4 regions of the Nocardiopsis sp. NPDC055879 genome follow, and region 4 is predicted to be linked to each of the others. Evidence: riboswitches for the same ligand, from Rfam matches in the RefSeq annotation. Region 4 holds a riboswitch; each other region holds the start of a gene.

Region 1 (4,206 bases), on a different contig from region 4:
GCCGGTGACGGTCGGGCCGCGTGGGTGTCCCGGGACGACGTGGCCGACGTGGCCACCGCCGTCCTGACCGACCCCGTGGTGATCGCCGCGTCGGAGCGGACCACCTACGACGTGACCGGCCCGGAGGCGTTGTCGGTGGGCGCCACGGTGGAGAAGCTGGGCAGGCTCACCGGCCGCACCATCCACTACGTGCCCCAGAACTGGGAGGAGGCGCTGGAGTCACGCCGGCGCACCGGAGCCGCGGAGTGGGAGGTCGAGGGGTGGGCGTCGTCGTACGCGGCGATCGCGAACGGGGAGATGGACGTGGTGGCCGATACCGTGCCGAGCCTGACCGGGCACCCGGCGCAATCCATCGAGGGTTTCCTGCGCCGTCATCCGAGCGCGTTGGCGCACGTCGCGGTCTGACATCGGCGGTCTCTTCCCGACCACCGCCGTGCGGAGTGCGCGGTCGAGTTCGGCGGACCCGAGGTGCTGATCCCCGGGAGGTTCCCCGTCACCGGGTCCGGTGAGGCGTCGCCTCGGTTCAGGCCCGCGCGGTGAGCCGTTCCTTGAGGGCGACCGCCGCGGCACGGGGGTCCTCCGCCTCGGTGATGGCGCGCACCACGACGACACGCGAGGCGCCGGCGTCGAGCACCTCGTCGATGGTGGTCAGGTCGATGCCGCCGATGGCGAACCAGGGTCGTTCGGTCCCCAGTGCGGCGGCCTTCTCCACCAGGGCCGGGCCGGCGGCAGGGCGTCCCGGCTTGGTGGGGGTGGCCCAGGTCGGTCCGACGCAGAAGTAGTCGCTGCCGGCTTCCTCGGCGGAGGCCATGGCGGCCTCGACGTCGTTGTTGGATCGCCCGATGACGGGGTCCGCGCCGATGATGTCCCTGGCCATGGACACGGGCAGATCGCGCTGTCCCAGATGCAGAACGTCGGCGCGCACCGCGCGGGCGATGTCGGCGCGGTCGTTGACGGCGAGCAGCGCGCCGTGGCGTTCGCACGCCTCGCGCATGACCTCCAGCGCGGCGAGTTCCTCGCGGGCCTCCAGCCCCTTGTCCCGGAGCTGGACGATGTCCACCCCTCCGGCCAGGGCCGCGTCCGTGAACTCGGCGAGGTCACCGCGCTCGGTACGGGCGTCGGTGCACAGGTACAGAAGGGATGCGTCCAGGCGCTCGCGCAGGCTGGTTCCGTGGTTGGTCCTCACACCCGACACATTAGGCCCTGGTCGTCGAGAGACCCAAGGGCGCACCCCCCGGTGCGCCCCATGGAGCGAACGGCGATCACTCAGAAGGCCATGGCCTGGGCGCGGCGACGCACCTCGGTGCCCCGGTTCTCGCGCATGGCCTGGATCGGGGTCCCCGGAAGGGTGTCGTCCGGTGTGAAGAGCCAGCGCAGAGCCTCCTCGGTGGAGAAACCCGCGTCGGAGAGCAGCACGATGGTGCCGGGCAGCCCCTTGACGAGGTCGTCACCGTCCAGGAAGGCGGCGGGGATGGAGAGTTCTCCCTTGCGAACCACGCCCATGAGGCGGTTCTCGCGGATGAACGTCTTGATCCGGTTCGGGCTGACGCCCAGCGGCTCGGCCGCCTCGCGCAGGGTCAGCCAGTCGCCGACCAGTTCGTCGATGTCGAGGTCTTTGTGTGTCACCCTCCCAATCTGCCACACCCCACCGGCCACCGAGGACCGCCCGAACCCGTGCGGGGTCACCTGGCCTAGGATGGCGGGGAGCGAACAGACATGTCCCGCGGGAGCCGGGTGGACCCGGCTGAGAGGGAGACCGAGCAGTCTCCGACCGCACGAACCTGATCCGGATCATGCCGGCGAAGGGAGGGGAGCGCGCACCATGCGCGACTTCGAGGATTCCCGCTACAGGACCGGTTCCGACACCGATGGTGTGGTCGTCGTCGGTGGCGGCGTCATCGGGAGGGTGGTCGCCTGGCGGGCGGCCCGACACGGTCTGGACGTCACCCTGGTCGAGCCCGATCCCGTCACCGAACCCGCCGACGCGCGTTCCTCCTCCGCCGTCGCGGCGGGCATGCTCACGCCCGCCACCGAGGCGATCTTCGGTGAGGAGGAACTCATGGGACTCGGCGTCCGCTCCGCGCGGATGTACGACTCCTTCGTCGCCGAGGTGGAGGCGGACTCCGCCATGTCGGTGGGCCACCACCGCACCGGAACGCTCCTGGTCGCCTTCGACCGGGACGACCTGGCCGTCCTCGATGAACTCCACGACCTGCAACGACGTCTGGGCATCGCCACCGAGCGGTTGAACAGTCGAGAGTGCCGCCGGTTGGAACCCCACCTGGCCCCTTCGGTGCGGGGCGGGGTCCTGGCCCCAGAGGATCACTCCGTCGACCCCCGCCGTCTACTTCCGGCCCTGGCCCGGGCCGCCGAACGCGCGGGCGCGCGCGAGGTGGCCGGGGCCGTGACCGAGGTCTCCTCCCCCGGTCCCGACGGGGCCCGGTTGGGAGTGCACCTGGCCGACGGCACCGTTCTGCCGACCCACCAGGTCGTCCTCGCCGCGGGTTGCCTGAGCGACCGGATCACCCTGCCCGCGCCGGTGCTGCCTCCGATCCGGCCGGTCAAGGGACAGTTGTTGCGCGCCCGGGTCCGTGAGGGGGAGCCCCCGCTCGTGGAGCGGACGGTGCGCGGCCTGGTCCGCGGCTTCCCGGTCTACCTGGTGCCCCGCGCCGACGGCGAGGTCATCGTGGGCGCGACCCAGGAGGAGCTGGGGTACGACACCGCCCTGACCGCGGGCGGGCTCTGGCAGGTGCTGCGGGACGCGCGCGAACTCGTTCCCGGGGTCACCGAGCTGGAGGTCACCGAGACCTGCGTGGGCCTGCGCCCCGGGTCCCCCGACAACCGACCCCTGCTGGGCCCCACCCGGGTGCCGGGACTGCACCTGGCCGTGGGCCACTTCCGGCACGGGGTGCTGTTGGCCCCCGTGACCGGAGAGGTCATGGTGCGGGCGCTCACGACCGGGGCCCTGCCCGAATACGCGCATGGATTCGCCGCCGACCGGCCGCTGTCCGATGGCGGCGCGTGAGACGAACCGACGACGTGGGAGTGACTGTGGAACTGATCATCAACGGCGAGAGTCGCCAGAGCACGGCCACCACGGTCGAGGCGGTCGTACGCGACCTCACCTCGGCCGGCGACGGGGCGATCCCCGGCGGGATCGCGGTGGCGATCAACGACGAGGTGGTGCGGCGCACCGCGTGGGCCGGCACGGACCTGACGCCGGGCGACCGCGTGGACGTCCTGACCGCCGTACAGGGAGGCTGAACCATGACCGACATCCTCGACACCCGCCCCGATGTCGACACCGTCGAAGACCCCGTGATCATCGCCGGCGTCCCCTTCGGCTCCCGCCTCATCACCGGAACCGGCGGCGCGCCCTCCCTGGAGGTGCTGGAGGAGGCCCTGCTGGCCTCGGGGACGGAGCTGACCACCGTGGCCATGCGCCGGGTCGCCCCGGGCACGCAGGGATCGGTGTGGGACGTCCTGTCCCGCAACGGCATCCGTCCACTGCCCAACACCGCGGGCTGCTTCACCGCCGTGGAGGCCGTGCGCACCGCCAGGCTGGGGCGCGAGGCCTTGGAGACCGACTGGGTGAAGCTGGAGGTCGTCGCCGACGAGCACACGCTGCTTCCCGACCCGGTGGAGCTGTTGGAGGCCGCGGAGACACTCGTGGACGACGGTTTCACGGTGTTGCCCTACACCAACGACGACCCGGTGCTGGCCCGGCGTCTGGAGCAGCTCGGCTGCGCCGCCGTCATGCCGCTGGCCGCTCCGATCGGCTCCGGTCTGGGCATTCGCAACCCGCACAATCTGGAGCTGATCGTCGAACAGGCCGGCGTGCCGGTCATCGTCGACGCCGGCATCGGTACCGCCAGCGACGCGGCCCTGGCCATGGAACTGGGGTGCGACGCGGTGTTGTTGGCCACTGCCGTGACCCGTGCCCAAGACCCGGCCCTGATGGCGCGGGCCATGCGCGACGCGGTCCGGGCCGGTAGGGACGCCCGCCGTGCCGGGCGCATCCCGATCCGGCGGCACGCCCTTGCCTCCAGTCCCGACGTGGTCTGAGCGAAGTACCACTCGACCTGCCCGTCCGAGGTCCGTGTCCGGGCAGGTCGGAGCGGTCGCCGCGGCCCTCGGTCAAGAGCCGGCCGGTGCGGCGCCAAGCGAAGGTTTGGTGTCGTCCCCTACCTTGGATGGAATGTGTGT
Region 2 (4,206 bases), on a different contig from region 4:
GTCAGTGTCATTCTTTGCCGATATCGAAATGCACCCACCTGTGCCGATGTGACTCCGCGAACAACGGTCCCTCTGTTCCACCCTCGGATCTCTCGGCCCCACGCACTCACCGAAAGGGAGATCCCCTGTGGACCAACTCCTTGAGATGGCCGGCATCATCAGCGACGTCATCTGGGGACCCTTCGTCCTCATTCCGTTGTTGTTGGGTGTCGGTGTCTTCCTCACCATCCGGCTGCGCCTCCTTCAGCTGCTCAGGCTCCCGCACGCCCTTTGGCTCGCCCTCGTCCGTCGCAAGGAGGACTCCTCCGTCGAGGGCGACATCTCCCACTACCAGGCACTGAGCACCGCGCTCGCCGCCACCGTCGGCGTCGGTAACATCGCGGGCGCCGCGCTGGCCATCGGTGTCGGTGGCCCGGGCGCGCTGTTCTGGATGTGGTTCATCGGCATCTTCGGTATGGCCACCAAGTACAGCGAGGCCCTCCTGGGGGTGAAGTACCGCCGCACCGACGCCAAGGGTGAGCAGAGCGGCGGCCCGATGTACTACCTCAAGTACGGGATCAAGGGTGGGCTCGGCACCTTCCTCGGTGTCGCCTTCGCGGTCTTCGGCGCCATCGCGGCCTTCGGTATCGGTAACGGCACCCAGGCCAACACCGTGGCCCAACAGGTCAGCAGCGTCACCCCGCTGGAGCCGTGGGTCATCGGCCTCGCTCTGATGATCCTGTCCGGCGGAGTGATCCTCGGTGGCATCAAGAGCATCGGTCGTGTCGCCTCCGGCCTCGTGCCGATCATGATCATCGGTTACGTCGGCATCTGCCTCGTCGTGCTCATCGCCAACTGGCAGTCGCTCCTGCCCGCCTTCCAGCTGGTGTTCACCGACGCCTTCACCGGGACCTCCGCCGTCGGCGGTTTCGCGGGCGCCGGTGTCATGCTCGCCATCCAGATGGGCTTCGCCCGCGGCATCTTCTCCAACGAGTCCGGGCTGGGCACCGGTGGTATCGCCGCCGCCGCGGCCAAGACCAAGGAGCCGGTCCGTCAGGCCATGGTCTCCATGACCCAGACCTTCATCGACACCATCATCGTGGTGAGCATGACCTGCCTGGTCATCATCGTGACCGGTGTGTGGCAGGGAGACGAGGCCGAGGACGGTTCGCTGCTGACGTCGCAGGCCATGACCGAGGGGCTGGGTGCCATCAGCCCCACCTTCGGTACCGCGGGCGCCTACGTCGTCGCGGCCTCCGTGGCCGTCTTCGCCTTCAGCACCCTGCTCGGCTGGGCCTACTACGGTGAGCGGTGCGTGGAGTTCCTGGGCGGACGCAAGCTGGTCCTGCCCTACCGACTCATCTTCATCGTCATCATCTTCATCGGTTCGGTCGCCAGCCTCGACTCCGTCTGGCTGTTCAGCGACATCGCCAACGGCCTGATGGCGCTGCCGAACCTGGTGGGGTTGCTCCTGCTGTCCCCGGTCATCGTGGCGGAGAGCAAGAGGTTCTTCGGTCACCCCGATTGGCGTAACCCGGACGCGGTGATGGACGACGTCCAGCGCTAGCCGACTCGCACGCCCCACGGGGAGAATATGAAGGGGGGACCGGTCCGCACGGGCCGGTCCCCCCTTCGTGTGATCACCACCAGGCGTGGAAATGGTGCACGGGGCCCTGGCCGCCGCCGGCGTCGATCTCGTCGGCGTGGCGCAGCGCCTCGGTCAGCCAGGTCTTGGCGTCGGCCACGGCGGTGGCCACGTCCGGGCGTTGGGGGATCAGCGCGGCGATCGCGGAGGACAGGGTGCAGCCGGTGCCGTGGGTGTTGCGGGTCGCCACGCGCGTGGCGCTCAGCTCGACCGGGGCGGACTCCCCGTCGACCAGCAGGTCGACGCTGTCGGTCCCCGCCAGGTGCCCGCCCTTGAGCAGGATCCGACGCGGCCCCAGCTTCAAAAGCCTCTCGGCCTGGGAGCGCATCGTGGCCAGGTCCGTGGCCTCCTCCTCGTCGAGCAGGTCGGCGGCCTCCGGCAGGTTCGGTGTGAGGAGGTCGGCGCGCGGCAGCAGTTCACCGCGCAGCGCCTCCATGGCCGAACGCTCCAACAACCGGTCGCCGCTCTTGGCGACCATCACCGGGTCCACCACCACGTTCGACAGCCCGTGCCGGTCGATCGCGGCGGCCACGGCCTCGGTGACCTCGGCGGTGCCCAGCATGCCCACCTTGACCGCGTGGACCGTCGCGTCCTCGAACAGCGTCTCCATCTGGTCGACGACGAATGAAGCGGGGACACCGTGAACCCCGGTGACCCCGCGCGTGGACTGGGCGGTCAACGCCGTCACCACGCTCATCCCGAAGACCCCGTGGGCGGAGAACGATTTCAGGTCCGCCTGGATGCCGGCGCCCCCACTGGGGTCGCTTCCGGCGATGGACACGACGTTGTACACGCTCATCGGCGTTCCTTCGCTAGTACGAACTAGGGCAGGTTCGACGGGTGTGCTCTCAGCCGGGTCGTTTCCCCGGCACCCCGCGCCGTCGGGGTCGAAGCGCGGTGAAGCGCTCGCTCGACCCCGACTCGGTATGTGGTTGTGGGTACGACTCTAAGGGTCAGACGGAGACGCTCTCGTGGCCGGCCTCGACCTCACGCTGGAGCCGCTTGCGGCGCTCCCACAGGATGGACACCACGATGATGGCGAAACCGGCCACCATCAGGGCGACCGTCAACGGGACCTCGGTGGGAGCGAGGATCTCTCGGTCCTCGCTCTGCCAGGGCCACAGGGCACGCAGCGAACCCGCCATCAGGCCGGTCAGGACCACCAGGGTCAAGTGGTGGAAGTTCTCCAGGAAGTACTGGAGGACCTTGACGAAGAGCGCCAGGCCGGTGAGCGCGCCGAGGGCGAAGGCACCGATGTAGACGAAGTCGAGGTTCTCCAACGCGTCCTTGCTCGGAGTGTACAGACCGACGGCCAACAGGATGAAGGAACCGGAGACGCCCGGCAGGACCAGCGCGCAGATCGCTACCGAGGCGACGAGGAAGACCACCACCGGGTGCGGGGGCAGGTTGGCGCCGGGGAGACTGGTCAGGAAGAACGACAGTACGGCGAAGACCAGGGCCAGGAGGTAGTGTCCGGCCTTCCATGACTTGCCCGCGCCGGTGTAGGGGATCCACAGACAGGCGAGCACCAGACCGAAGAAGATCGCGTATGCGTACTGGGTGTACTCCTCCACCAGCGGGGCGATGAGCAGCAACGCTCCCACCAGGGCCACCGCCATGCCGATCAGGGCGGGGACGAGGACGGACCAGTCCACCTGACGGAACTGTTCCATGGCGCGGTCCTTGCCGCGGCCACGGGGCACGTCGGTGACGTAGCGCTTGATCCCGCTGACCATGTGGCCCGCGCCACCGATCAACTGGTCGTAGAGGCCGACGATGAGCGCGACGGTGCCGCCGCTGATACCGGGAAGTGCTTCGGAGGTGCCCACGGCCCCGCCGCGCACCGCGTTGAAGATGTAGGAGCCTACTGAGTTGGCCATGAATGCTCGGGCGCGTCTTCCGGGGAGCCGGGAAGGGGGCGCCGTCCTCCGTCCTGATGGTGCCGCCGGTCCCGTATCCACGGTGGACCGGACGGTCAAAGGGGTGCTTGGGTCGGCACGGACCTCGATGAACCCGCCGATGGTACGGTCCCGGGCCCAACATCGAGGTTCGTCACTCCGGCCACACGATGGGGGAGGGGGACCGCGAGCCCCGGGCCGGCTGTGGCCATTCTAGTGCCGTCGGCGAGGGCGGAAGGCGTCCCGGAGCTGTCCTGGAGGCATCGAAAGGACGCCGAAACCACGTTTCGGCTGCTTGGTGGCGTACCGACTCGGAGACCGAAATGAGAGGTACCACAGAGGGAGGATGAGGAGACCTCCCGGAGCCCCCGTGGGTCACCGCGATTGAGGGCTGGGGGTACCTTCCCCGGCCACCGAAGCGGCCCAACGGTAGTCCTGTTTGCCCACGGCGGTGCGCCGGACCCGGTCCACGAAGTGCACCGTCCGGGGCACCTTGAACCCGGCCAACCGAACCCGGCAGTGGGCGCGCAGCGCCTTCTCGTCCGGGCTGCCGCCGGGGGCCAACGAGACCAGGGCCGTGACCCGCTGACCGAGGTTCTCGTCCGGAGCGGGCACCACGATCACGTCGTCCACCGACGGGTGGGCCTTGAGCACGGCCTCCACCTCCTCGGGATACACCTTCTC
Region 3 (4,206 bases), on a different contig from region 4:
GAACGAGGCTCCCGACACGGGGGTCTGCCGGCGCTCAGCAGCCCTGAGACGATTGCTGCCGCGCGCCTCTCCTATGGCAGGGAGGTCCGGACAGGTCGAGGACGGCTCCTCAGGCCTCCCACCTCCCTGACCTCCCTCCCGTATTCAGTGCGGTGACGGCGGCCGTTCCAGACCCAAATGGCCCCGAAGCGTGTCCGCCTCGTACTCGCGACGGAACAGCCCTCGCTGTTGCAGGACGGGAACCACATGGTCCACGAAGTCCTCGATCCCGCCCGGCAACGACGGCGGCATGAGGTTGAACCCGTCCGCGCCACCGTTCTCGTACCACCGGGTCATCCGATCGGCGATCTGCTCGGGCGTTCCGACCATGGTGCAGTGTCCGCCGCCGGCGGCCAGACGGCCCAGCAGTTGCCGCACCGTGGGCCGTTCGGAGTCGATGATGCGCAAGATGGTCTCGTAGCGTCCCTTGGGACCGGTGAACTCCTCCAGTGGCGGCAGCTCGGGAACCGGCGCGTCCAGCTCCCAATCGGAACAGTCCTGTTCGGTGAACAGCCCCAGCTGCTGCAATGACTCCTCGGTCGGCAGCAGTTCGTCCAGTTCACGTTGCTTGTCTTGGGCCTCCCGTTCGGTGGAACCGACGTAGGTGACCAGTCCGGGCATGATGGCGACGGACCCGGGGTCGCGGCCCGCCCGACGGATCCGCGCCTTGACGTCGCCGTAGTAGTCCTGGGCGCTGGGCAGGTCATAGGCCACGGAGTAGATGGCCTCGGCGCGGCGGGCCGCCAGCGTGCGTCCCTGTTCCGACGAACCCGCTTGGAACAGCACCGGGTTGCCCTGTACCGGGCGCGGCACGTTCAACGGACCGTCGACCTGGAAGTGCTCTCCCCGGTGGCCGATGGGGCGCACCAGGTCCGGGTCCGCGAAGACCCCCTCCCGGTCGTAGTGGAAGGCCTCGTCGCTCCAGGAGTCCCACAGCCCCAGCACCACCTCCACGAACTCCTCGGCTCGCGCGTAGCGCTCCTGGTGCGCGGGCATCCGCTCGTATCCGTGGTTACGGGCCTCGGTGTCGAACATGGACGTCACCACGTTCCAGCCCACTCGGCCTCCGCTGATGTGGTCCAGGGAGGCCAGCAGGCGTGCCGCGTGGAAAGGCGTGTAGAACGTGCTGGAGACGGTGCTGACCAGACCGATGTGCCGGGTGGCCCGGCTCATGGCCGCCAGAGCGGTCAACGGTTCGAGGAACCACCACGGGCCACCGGCGACGTCGCCCGTGGCGTGGCCGTCGGCGAAGAACACCGCGTCCAAGCGGCCGCGTTCGGCGGTGCGGGCCAGTTCTTCGAAGTAGGTGATGTCACCGATCCGTTCGGCCGGCGAGTCGGGGTGACGCCAGGCGGCCTTGTGGTGGCCACAGCCGAAGATGAACAGGTTGAGGTGCATCCGGCGATCGGGGGCCTGGTCAGGCGCGGAAGCGGCGGTCATCAGTTCATCACCAGCCCGCCGTCGACGACGAGGTTTTGACCGGTGACCGCGCGCGCCCAGGGAGAGGCGAAGTACAGGGCCGCGTCGGCGAACTCGGCCGGTGTGGTGACCCGGCGCAGCGGTGTGGAGGAGGCGATCATGTCGAAGACGCTCTCGGGGGTGGCGGAGCTGGCGTCGGTGGTGCGCAGCAGACCACCGGAGACCATGTTGACGGTGATGCCGTCGGGTCCCAGGTCGTGGGCGAGCGTGCGGGTCAGCGACAGCAGCGCCGCCTTGGCCGCTGTGTAGTCGTGGTAGGGGACGACCGGGTGCTGGAACAGGTTGGTGCCCACGTTGATGACCCGGCCGAACCCTTGGCCGCGCATGGAGGCCAGGGCCGCCTGGACGGTGTTCAGTGCGCCGTGGACGGTACCGCTGAACTGCTGGTCGAGGTGTTGTGGGGTGAGCGTGTCGGCGTGGGGTCGTGCGTCGCCGTTGAAGGAGAAGTCGGCGAGCGCGTTGTTGACGACGGTGGAGACGGAGGAGCCGAAATGGCCCTCTGCGGTCTGGACCATCGAGGCGACCTGTTCGGGGTCGCGTACGTCCGCTCGCACGGCCAGGGCGCGGTCGGGGTGGGTGGCGGCGAGCTCGCGAGCCGCTTCTGCGCTGTGGAGGTAGTTGATCACCACTCGGGCGCCTTGCCCCAGGAAGGCCTGGACCAGCCGGGACCCGAGCCCTCGGGCCCCGCCGGTGACGACGACCGTCTGTTGGTCGATGGGGAGTGCGGTGCGGGAAGAACTCATCGGTGGCCTTTCTGGCATGGGCGAAGGCGTCCCTTCGGCCACCGATACCACCGGCCATGTACGGACATCCCTTCGCCGGTATGACCCGGATCAGGTTCGACGGGTGTCATCTCAGCCCTGATCAGTGGATTCAGGGCACCCCGTGTCACTGCCGATCAAGGTAGCCCATAGGCACCCTCTCGGGCCACCGGCCGGTGCCGCGCTCGCCTCCCGCTCGGCGATCGCACCTTCGGGGAGCCGGCCGGTTGGTGCCCCTCCACGTCGACGGGCAAGGGAATGCTCCCGAGCACACGTCGACGCCCGGGTGGGGTGGTCCGGGCCCAGACTTCCGCTGCGGTCTCCAGGGCTTCTATTGGATCGCCACGTCCGTCAGACCATCGAAGGCGTCCAGGACCAACTCCTTGGTTCGGTAGGTTCCGAACCTGGCGATCTCGTTGTTCTTCAGGCCGCCCTTGGCCGTCTGGAAGGTCTCCAAGACATAGTCCACCTCCTGCCGGTCGAGCCCGTAGAGGCGGAAGCAGTAGGCGTCCAGTTCGGCGCGGATGGTCGCACGGCGTTCTTCGTCCCACGGGAAGGGTGGGCCTTCGTGGCCGAGGTCCCTGGCCAGAGGTTCCATGTCATGGGTGGTGTAGATGAGTTCGAGGACGCGAGGCACCAGGAAGCCGAGATGGGGTTCCAGCTGCTCGGGTGTGGGCACGGGAAGCTGTTTCCAGGTCATGAGGGACATGTGCGCGCCGTTGATCTTCTGGCGGCCGACGAAGTCGAAGACCAGGCAACTCTGAACGGCGCACAAGGCCGCGACCAGGTGCGGTCTCCGTTGCACGAACATGAGCGGGAAGGTGTGGCCGACGGCCACACGTGGCAGGAAGGCGGGAATCCCGGTTCGCTCATCATTCGATCGACAGATGTCACGCCAACCGTAGAGCCATTCTCTGTTCCACCCGACCTCCGACAGTCGCGTGGCCAGACCCGGTCTGGAACCATCCTCTCCGGGAACCCAGTAGCGCGGCATCGGCGCGTAAGCGGGGGCCCCTTCTCGATCTGGGCCGGTTGTCGCGGAGCTCCGGCCGTGGTGAAGCCATTCCACCGATGGTCGAAGTGGTGAGCCATCTTCGCTTCGTAGAGTGGCATCATTCGACGGCTTTCGCGCTCGAAGACGTTACCCCGTAGCTCCCACCCTTCCTTCTCCAGGCCCATCATGTCGCGGAAGAGACCGGAGTCATCGGTCATGTCAAACAGACGTTTGAACCTGATCGCCCATGGATTTCCGTCCCGTTGTCCCTCTTTCCAGAGCACCGGGATTCGACGGTAGATAGAGAGGGTGAGATCGGCGTCACGCCTGGACTGAAATAGGGGGATCGAACCCGTGTTGGGGCTGAGCAGGGCGATCTCGTCAGCGGTGAGTTCGAAGCTCCTACTTCCGTCGTCGAGATGGGCCGGCTCATGTAGGAAGAAGGCGTAGTCGGCCACAGGAACGGGGGCTTTGTCCCCGTGCAACGACAGCAAACTGAATCTCTGCCGTGCGTCGACCCCGGGGAACAGCTGCTTCAGATTCTCGAAGTCGTACAGGGAAGCGATCGACCGGTCACGGGTCAGGCTCGCGAAGAGTTCCTGGGCTCCGGCCCCGGTGGCGATGGACGTAGGGACGATCGCACCGATCCGGCCCTCGGGCTTGACGAGTGCGGTGAACAGCTCCACGAAGAGATGATCCACCTGAAGGGTGTTCACCCCTTTGACCGTGAGCCCCTTGGCACACGCGGGAAACCCCTCCGAACGCCCGGCGAAGTGCAGGGTGGATTTCACCTGACGGCGCGCCGACCGGTATCGCTCCGCTTCTTCGGGGTGGTCGCGCTGCCACTGTCCGATCGCCTCTCTACGAGCCAACCCGGCGATGCGGGCGAGCGAGGGTTCGACCACGCTGAAGTACTTCTTGTCCTCGAAGTCG
Region 4 (4,206 bases):
CTCGGCCTCATCGCCGGGCTATTGTCGGCGGCCCTGGTCATACCCTTGGTCGGCGGTGCCGGGATCGTGGCCAGGGACGCCGCCGCGGGGTTCATGTCCCTGCCGAACCACCTCGACGTTCCGTACCCGTCGTCGCGCGTCCTGCTCACCGACGACTCGGGGGAGCCCTTCGGCGAGGTCGCCCAACGCGAACGCGATGTCGTCGACCTCGACGAGATGAGCCCCTGGATGGGCACGGCCCTGATGGCGATCGAGGACGACCGTTTCTACGAGCACAACGGCCTCGATCTGCGCGGTGTCCTCCGCGCCGCCATCCGCACCGCCCAGGGGAACACACAGGGTGGTTCGACCATCACCCAGCAGTACGTCAAGAATCTCCTCATCGAGACCGCCGAAACCGAGGAAGAGGTCGACCAGGCCAGCGCCCGGACGATCACCCGCAAACTCACCGAGTTGCGCTACGCGATCGACATCGAGGACCGCTACACCAAGGACGAGATCCTGCAGGGCTACCTCAACCTGGCCTACTTCGGGGCCGGCGCGCACGGAGTCGAGGTCGCCGCCGAACGGTACTTCTCGACCTCCGCCGCCGAACTGGACCCCGGGCAGGCCGCGACACTGGCCGGTCTGGTTCGAGCGCCCTCGTACTACGACCCGATCAACAACCCCGATGAGACCAGGGAACGCCGCGATCTCGTGCTGGACCGGATGGTCGCCACCGGACACCTCGACGCCGAAGAGGCCGCCGCGCACAAGGAGAAGGGCCTGGGAGTGGACGCCACGCCGCGCGGGGGCAGCTGCGCCGAGAGCGAGTACCCGTTCTTCTGCGACTACACGATGCGCTGGCTCCTCGAATCCGACCTGCTGGGCGACACCAAGGCCGAGCGCGAACAGCGCATCTCCCGGGGCGGCTTCACCGTCCAGACCAGTCTGCTTCGAGCGGCGCAGGACTCCGCCCAAGAGGCCATCGACCGCCGGGTCCCGCACGAGGACTCCACCAAGTTCTCCGCCCAGGCCATGGTCGAGCCCGGTTCGGGCCGCGTGCGAGCCCTGGCCCAGAACCTGCGCTACGGGTTCGACGACGAAAAGGTCGGCACCACCTCGATCAACCTGGCCGTGGACCAGGCCGACGGCGGTTCCAGCGGATTCCAGGCCGGGTCGACTTTCAAGGCCTTCACCCTGGCCGCGGCCCTGGAGAAGGGCCTGGGGTACGGCACCAGCTTCAACTCGCCCAAGAGCATGTCGGTCGGCGGCATGGTCAACTGCGAGGGCGGCACCATGTCGTCCTGGAACGTCCGCAACGCCGGTGAGAGCGACGAGGGCGGCCACAACATGCTCAGCGGGACCAAGGGGTCGGTGAACACCTACTTCGCCCAGCTGCAGCGTCGGGTCGGCCTGTGCGAGACCTCCGAGACCGCCGAGGCGGTCGGGATACACCGCGCCGACGGTGGCGACCTCGGGGTGTGGAGCTCCTTCACCCTGGGCGACCAGGAGGTGTCCCCGCTGAACGTGGCCAACGCCTACGCGACCTTCGCCGCTCGTGGCACCCGCTGCGAGCCGCGCCCGGTCCGGGCGATCCGGGACGACGGCACCGGTGAACGGGTCACCGCCGACTCCCACTGCGAACGAGCGGTGAAGAAGCAGACCGCGGACGGGGTCAACCACCTGCTACAGCAGCCCTTCAAGGGCGGCACCGCCAATGGTCTGGACCTCGGGCGACCGGTCGCGGGCAAGACCGGCACCACCGACGGCGCGGCCTACGCCTGGTTCGCCGGGTACACCCCGAACCTCTCCTCGGCCGTGGTCGTCGGCGACGTGCGCGGCGGCGAGGCGAACCCGCTGCAGGGCGTGACCATCGGTGGCCGCTACTACGGCATCGTCTACGGGGGCAGCCTGCCCGGCCCGATCTGGCAGGAGAGCATGCGGGGCGGTACCGCCGAACTGGAGGCCGAGGACTTCGCGGGCTCGCCCGGGGCCTTCGGCAACCCGGACGCCGAGCCACCGAAGTCCAAGGACGACGAATCCGACACCGAGGCCTGACCTGCGATGGAGTCGGAAGAATCGGGCCGTGGGATGGAAACATCCCACGGCCCTCCTTGTTGACGCATAATGGAGGAGAACCGACAGGGGAGCGCGTGAGCGCTGAGAGTGCGGCATCGGACCGCAGACCCTTACACACCTGATCCGGGTCATGCCGGCGAAGGAAGTCGTGGAATCCGTCATCTCCGTGCCGCCGGCGCGGGAGACGCTCTCGGCCGCATTCCCCTCGTCGACCTCGACGAAGGGACCTCATTTCGATGGGTATCGACACCGGAGCCGGGCACGCCGGTACGAGTCGTGGACTTCTCGGCCGGATCAAGGACTGGATCCGCGCCGAGTTCGGGGCCTGGCGCACCGTGGACATCGTGGTGGCCGCCGTACTCGGCGCCGCGGTGGGGGTGGTGTTCTGGCTGTGGGGCGTGGTCTGGACGATCACCGGACCGCTGTTCGTGCTCTTCCCCCCGGCACAGGCGATCCTCTACGGGGTCTGGCTGCTTCCGGGAGTCCTCGGCGGGCTGATCATCCGACGGTCCGGCGCGGCCGTGCTCACCTCCATCACCGCGGCCTCGGTCTCCGCGCTGCTGGGCTCCCAATGGGGCGTCACGGTGGTCCTGGAGGGCGCCATGCAGGGGCTGCTGCCCGAGCTGGTCTTCCTGCTCTTCCTCTACCGCCGTTGGGGCATGGGCGTGGCCGCGCTGGCCGGTGCCCTCGCCGGGATCTCCCCGGCCATCCGTGACGCCGTCGTCTACTACGCCACCTGGCCGCTGTCGCACCAGCTCGTCTACGGCGGCCTGGTCCTGGTGAGCGGCGCGTTGATCGCGGGGGTCGGCGGACGCCTGCTCACCACCGCCCTGGCCCGGTCCGGGGCCTTGGCACCCTTCCCCTCGGCCAAGGGCTGACCATGGCCGGCACGAACGCGCGCGGCGCGCGTGTGGAACTCTCCGGCTGGGGATGGAAGCACGCGGGCCGCGCCGCCCACGCCCTGCGCGGCGTCGACCTGCTCATCGAACCCGGGGAGCGGGTCCTGTTGCTGGGCGCCTCCGGCGCGGGCAAGTCCACCCTGTTGCACGCCCTGGCCGGTCTCACCGGGCCCGACAGCGCCATCGGTGGCGACCAGGAGGGCCTGCTCCGGGTGGACGGCGAGCCCGCCTCCCGGGGGCGCGGCGGTGTGGGTCTGGTCGCGCAGGATCCCGAGGCCCAGCTGGTGATGGCGCGCGCCGGCGACGACGTGGCGTTCGGCCCGGAGAACCTGGGGGTGGCACCGGACGAGATCTGGTCGCGGGTCGAACGTGCCCTGGTCGAGGTCGGGTTCCCCTATGGGATCGGCCACTCCACCGGTGCCCTGTCCGGTGGGGAGAAGCAGCGCCTGGTCATCGCCGGGGCACTGGCCATGCGACCGCGTCTGCTGCTGTTGGACGAGCCCACCGCCAACCTCGATCCGGTCGGGGGCGCGCTGGTCCGGGACCTGTTGGCCCGCCTGCTCACCGAGAGCGAGGCGACCCTCGTTCTGGTCGAACACCGCGTCGCCGAGGTCATGGACCTGGTGGACCGTGTGGTGGTGGTCGAACCCGGCGGTGGCGTGATCGCCGACGGGGCGCCGGCGAAGGTCTTCGCCGAGCACGGGAGGTCCCTGGCCGAACAGGGGGTGTGGGTACCCGGAGAGGAACCCTCACCGGACCTACCCTCGGCCCCCGGGGGAGCGCCCATGTTGGCGGCGCGGGGTGTGACGGCGCGGACCCCCTTCCAACTGGGCGTGCGGGCGGCCGCCCCGCGCACCGTCCTCGAAGACGTGGACCTGACCGTGCCCGCGGGGGCCGTCACCGCGCTGACCGGGCCCAACGGAGCGGGCAAGTCCACCCTCCTGACCCTGCTGGCGGGCCTGACCAAACCGCACCGTGGTCGGGTGGTGCCGCGCGGGACCCTGGCGGAGATCGACCGGCGTCCACTGGTCCGCTGGCCGGCCCGACGGCTGGCCCGCCACGTGGGCACCGTCTTCCAGCACGCCGAGGACCAGTTCGTGACCACCGAGGTCCGCGACGAACTCCGGTTCGCCCCGCTGCGGGCCGGTCTGAGCGATACGGAGACCGAGGGCCGGGTCGGTGAACTCATGGAACGGCTGCGGCTGACCCATCTGGCGAACGTGCACCCGTACACGCTTTCGGGCGG

What was found. Region 4 has a riboswitch for thiamine pyrophosphate ahead of ACWGKS_RS03355 (ECF transporter S component). Riboswitches for the same ligand answer to the same signal wherever they lie in the genome.
Region 1: another riboswitch for thiamine pyrophosphate. It lies ahead of thiO (glycine oxidase ThiO); the one in region 4 lies ahead of ACWGKS_RS03355 (ECF transporter S component).
Region 2: another riboswitch for thiamine pyrophosphate. It lies ahead of thiD (bifunctional hydroxymethylpyrimidine kinase/phosphomethylpyrimidine kinase); the one in region 4 lies ahead of ACWGKS_RS03355 (ECF transporter S component).
Region 3: another riboswitch for thiamine pyrophosphate. It lies ahead of ACWGKS_RS24015 (3-oxoacyl-ACP reductase); the one in region 4 lies ahead of ACWGKS_RS03355 (ECF transporter S component).

Annotation. Positions count from the first base shown of each region.
Region 1 covers NZ_JBSHCT010000009.1:31,183-35,388, forward strand. The annotation lists gene ACWGKS_RS12255 (SDR family oxidoreductase) at 1-405, shown strand, start outside; gene thiE (thiamine phosphate synthase) at 524-1,186, opposite strand; gene ACWGKS_RS12265 (Rv2175c family DNA-binding protein) at 1,267-1,626, opposite strand; TPP riboswitch at 1,714-1,825, shown strand; gene thiO (glycine oxidase ThiO) at 1,823-3,025, shown strand; gene thiS (sulfur carrier protein ThiS) at 3,052-3,264, shown strand; gene ACWGKS_RS12280 (thiazole synthase) at 3,268-4,065, shown strand.
Region 2 covers NZ_JBSHCT010000001.1:184,347-188,552, forward strand. The annotation lists gene ACWGKS_RS00770 (alanine/glycine:cation symporter family protein) at 128-1,546, shown strand; gene thiD (bifunctional hydroxymethylpyrimidine kinase/phosphomethylpyrimidine kinase) at 1,620-2,423, opposite strand; TPP riboswitch at 2,412-2,510, opposite strand; gene ACWGKS_RS00780 (DUF368 domain-containing protein) at 2,578-3,504, opposite strand; gene ACWGKS_RS00785 (acyl-CoA synthetase) at 3,898-4,206, opposite strand, start outside.
Region 3 covers NZ_JBSHCT010000023.1:10,119-14,324, forward strand. The annotation lists gene ACWGKS_RS24010 (LLM class flavin-dependent oxidoreductase) at 145-1,479, opposite strand; gene ACWGKS_RS24015 (3-oxoacyl-ACP reductase) at 1,479-2,261, opposite strand; TPP riboswitch at 2,312-2,414, opposite strand; gene ACWGKS_RS24020 (hypothetical protein) at 2,611-2,979, opposite strand; gene ACWGKS_RS24025 (class I SAM-dependent methyltransferase) at 2,976-4,206, opposite strand, start outside.
Region 4 covers NZ_JBSHCT010000002.1:254,583-258,788, forward strand. The annotation lists gene ACWGKS_RS03350 (transglycosylase domain-containing protein) at 1-2,040, shown strand, start outside; TPP riboswitch at 2,116-2,223, shown strand; gene ACWGKS_RS03355 (ECF transporter S component) at 2,298-2,939, shown strand; gene ACWGKS_RS03360 (ABC transporter ATP-binding protein) at 2,942-4,206, shown strand, end outside.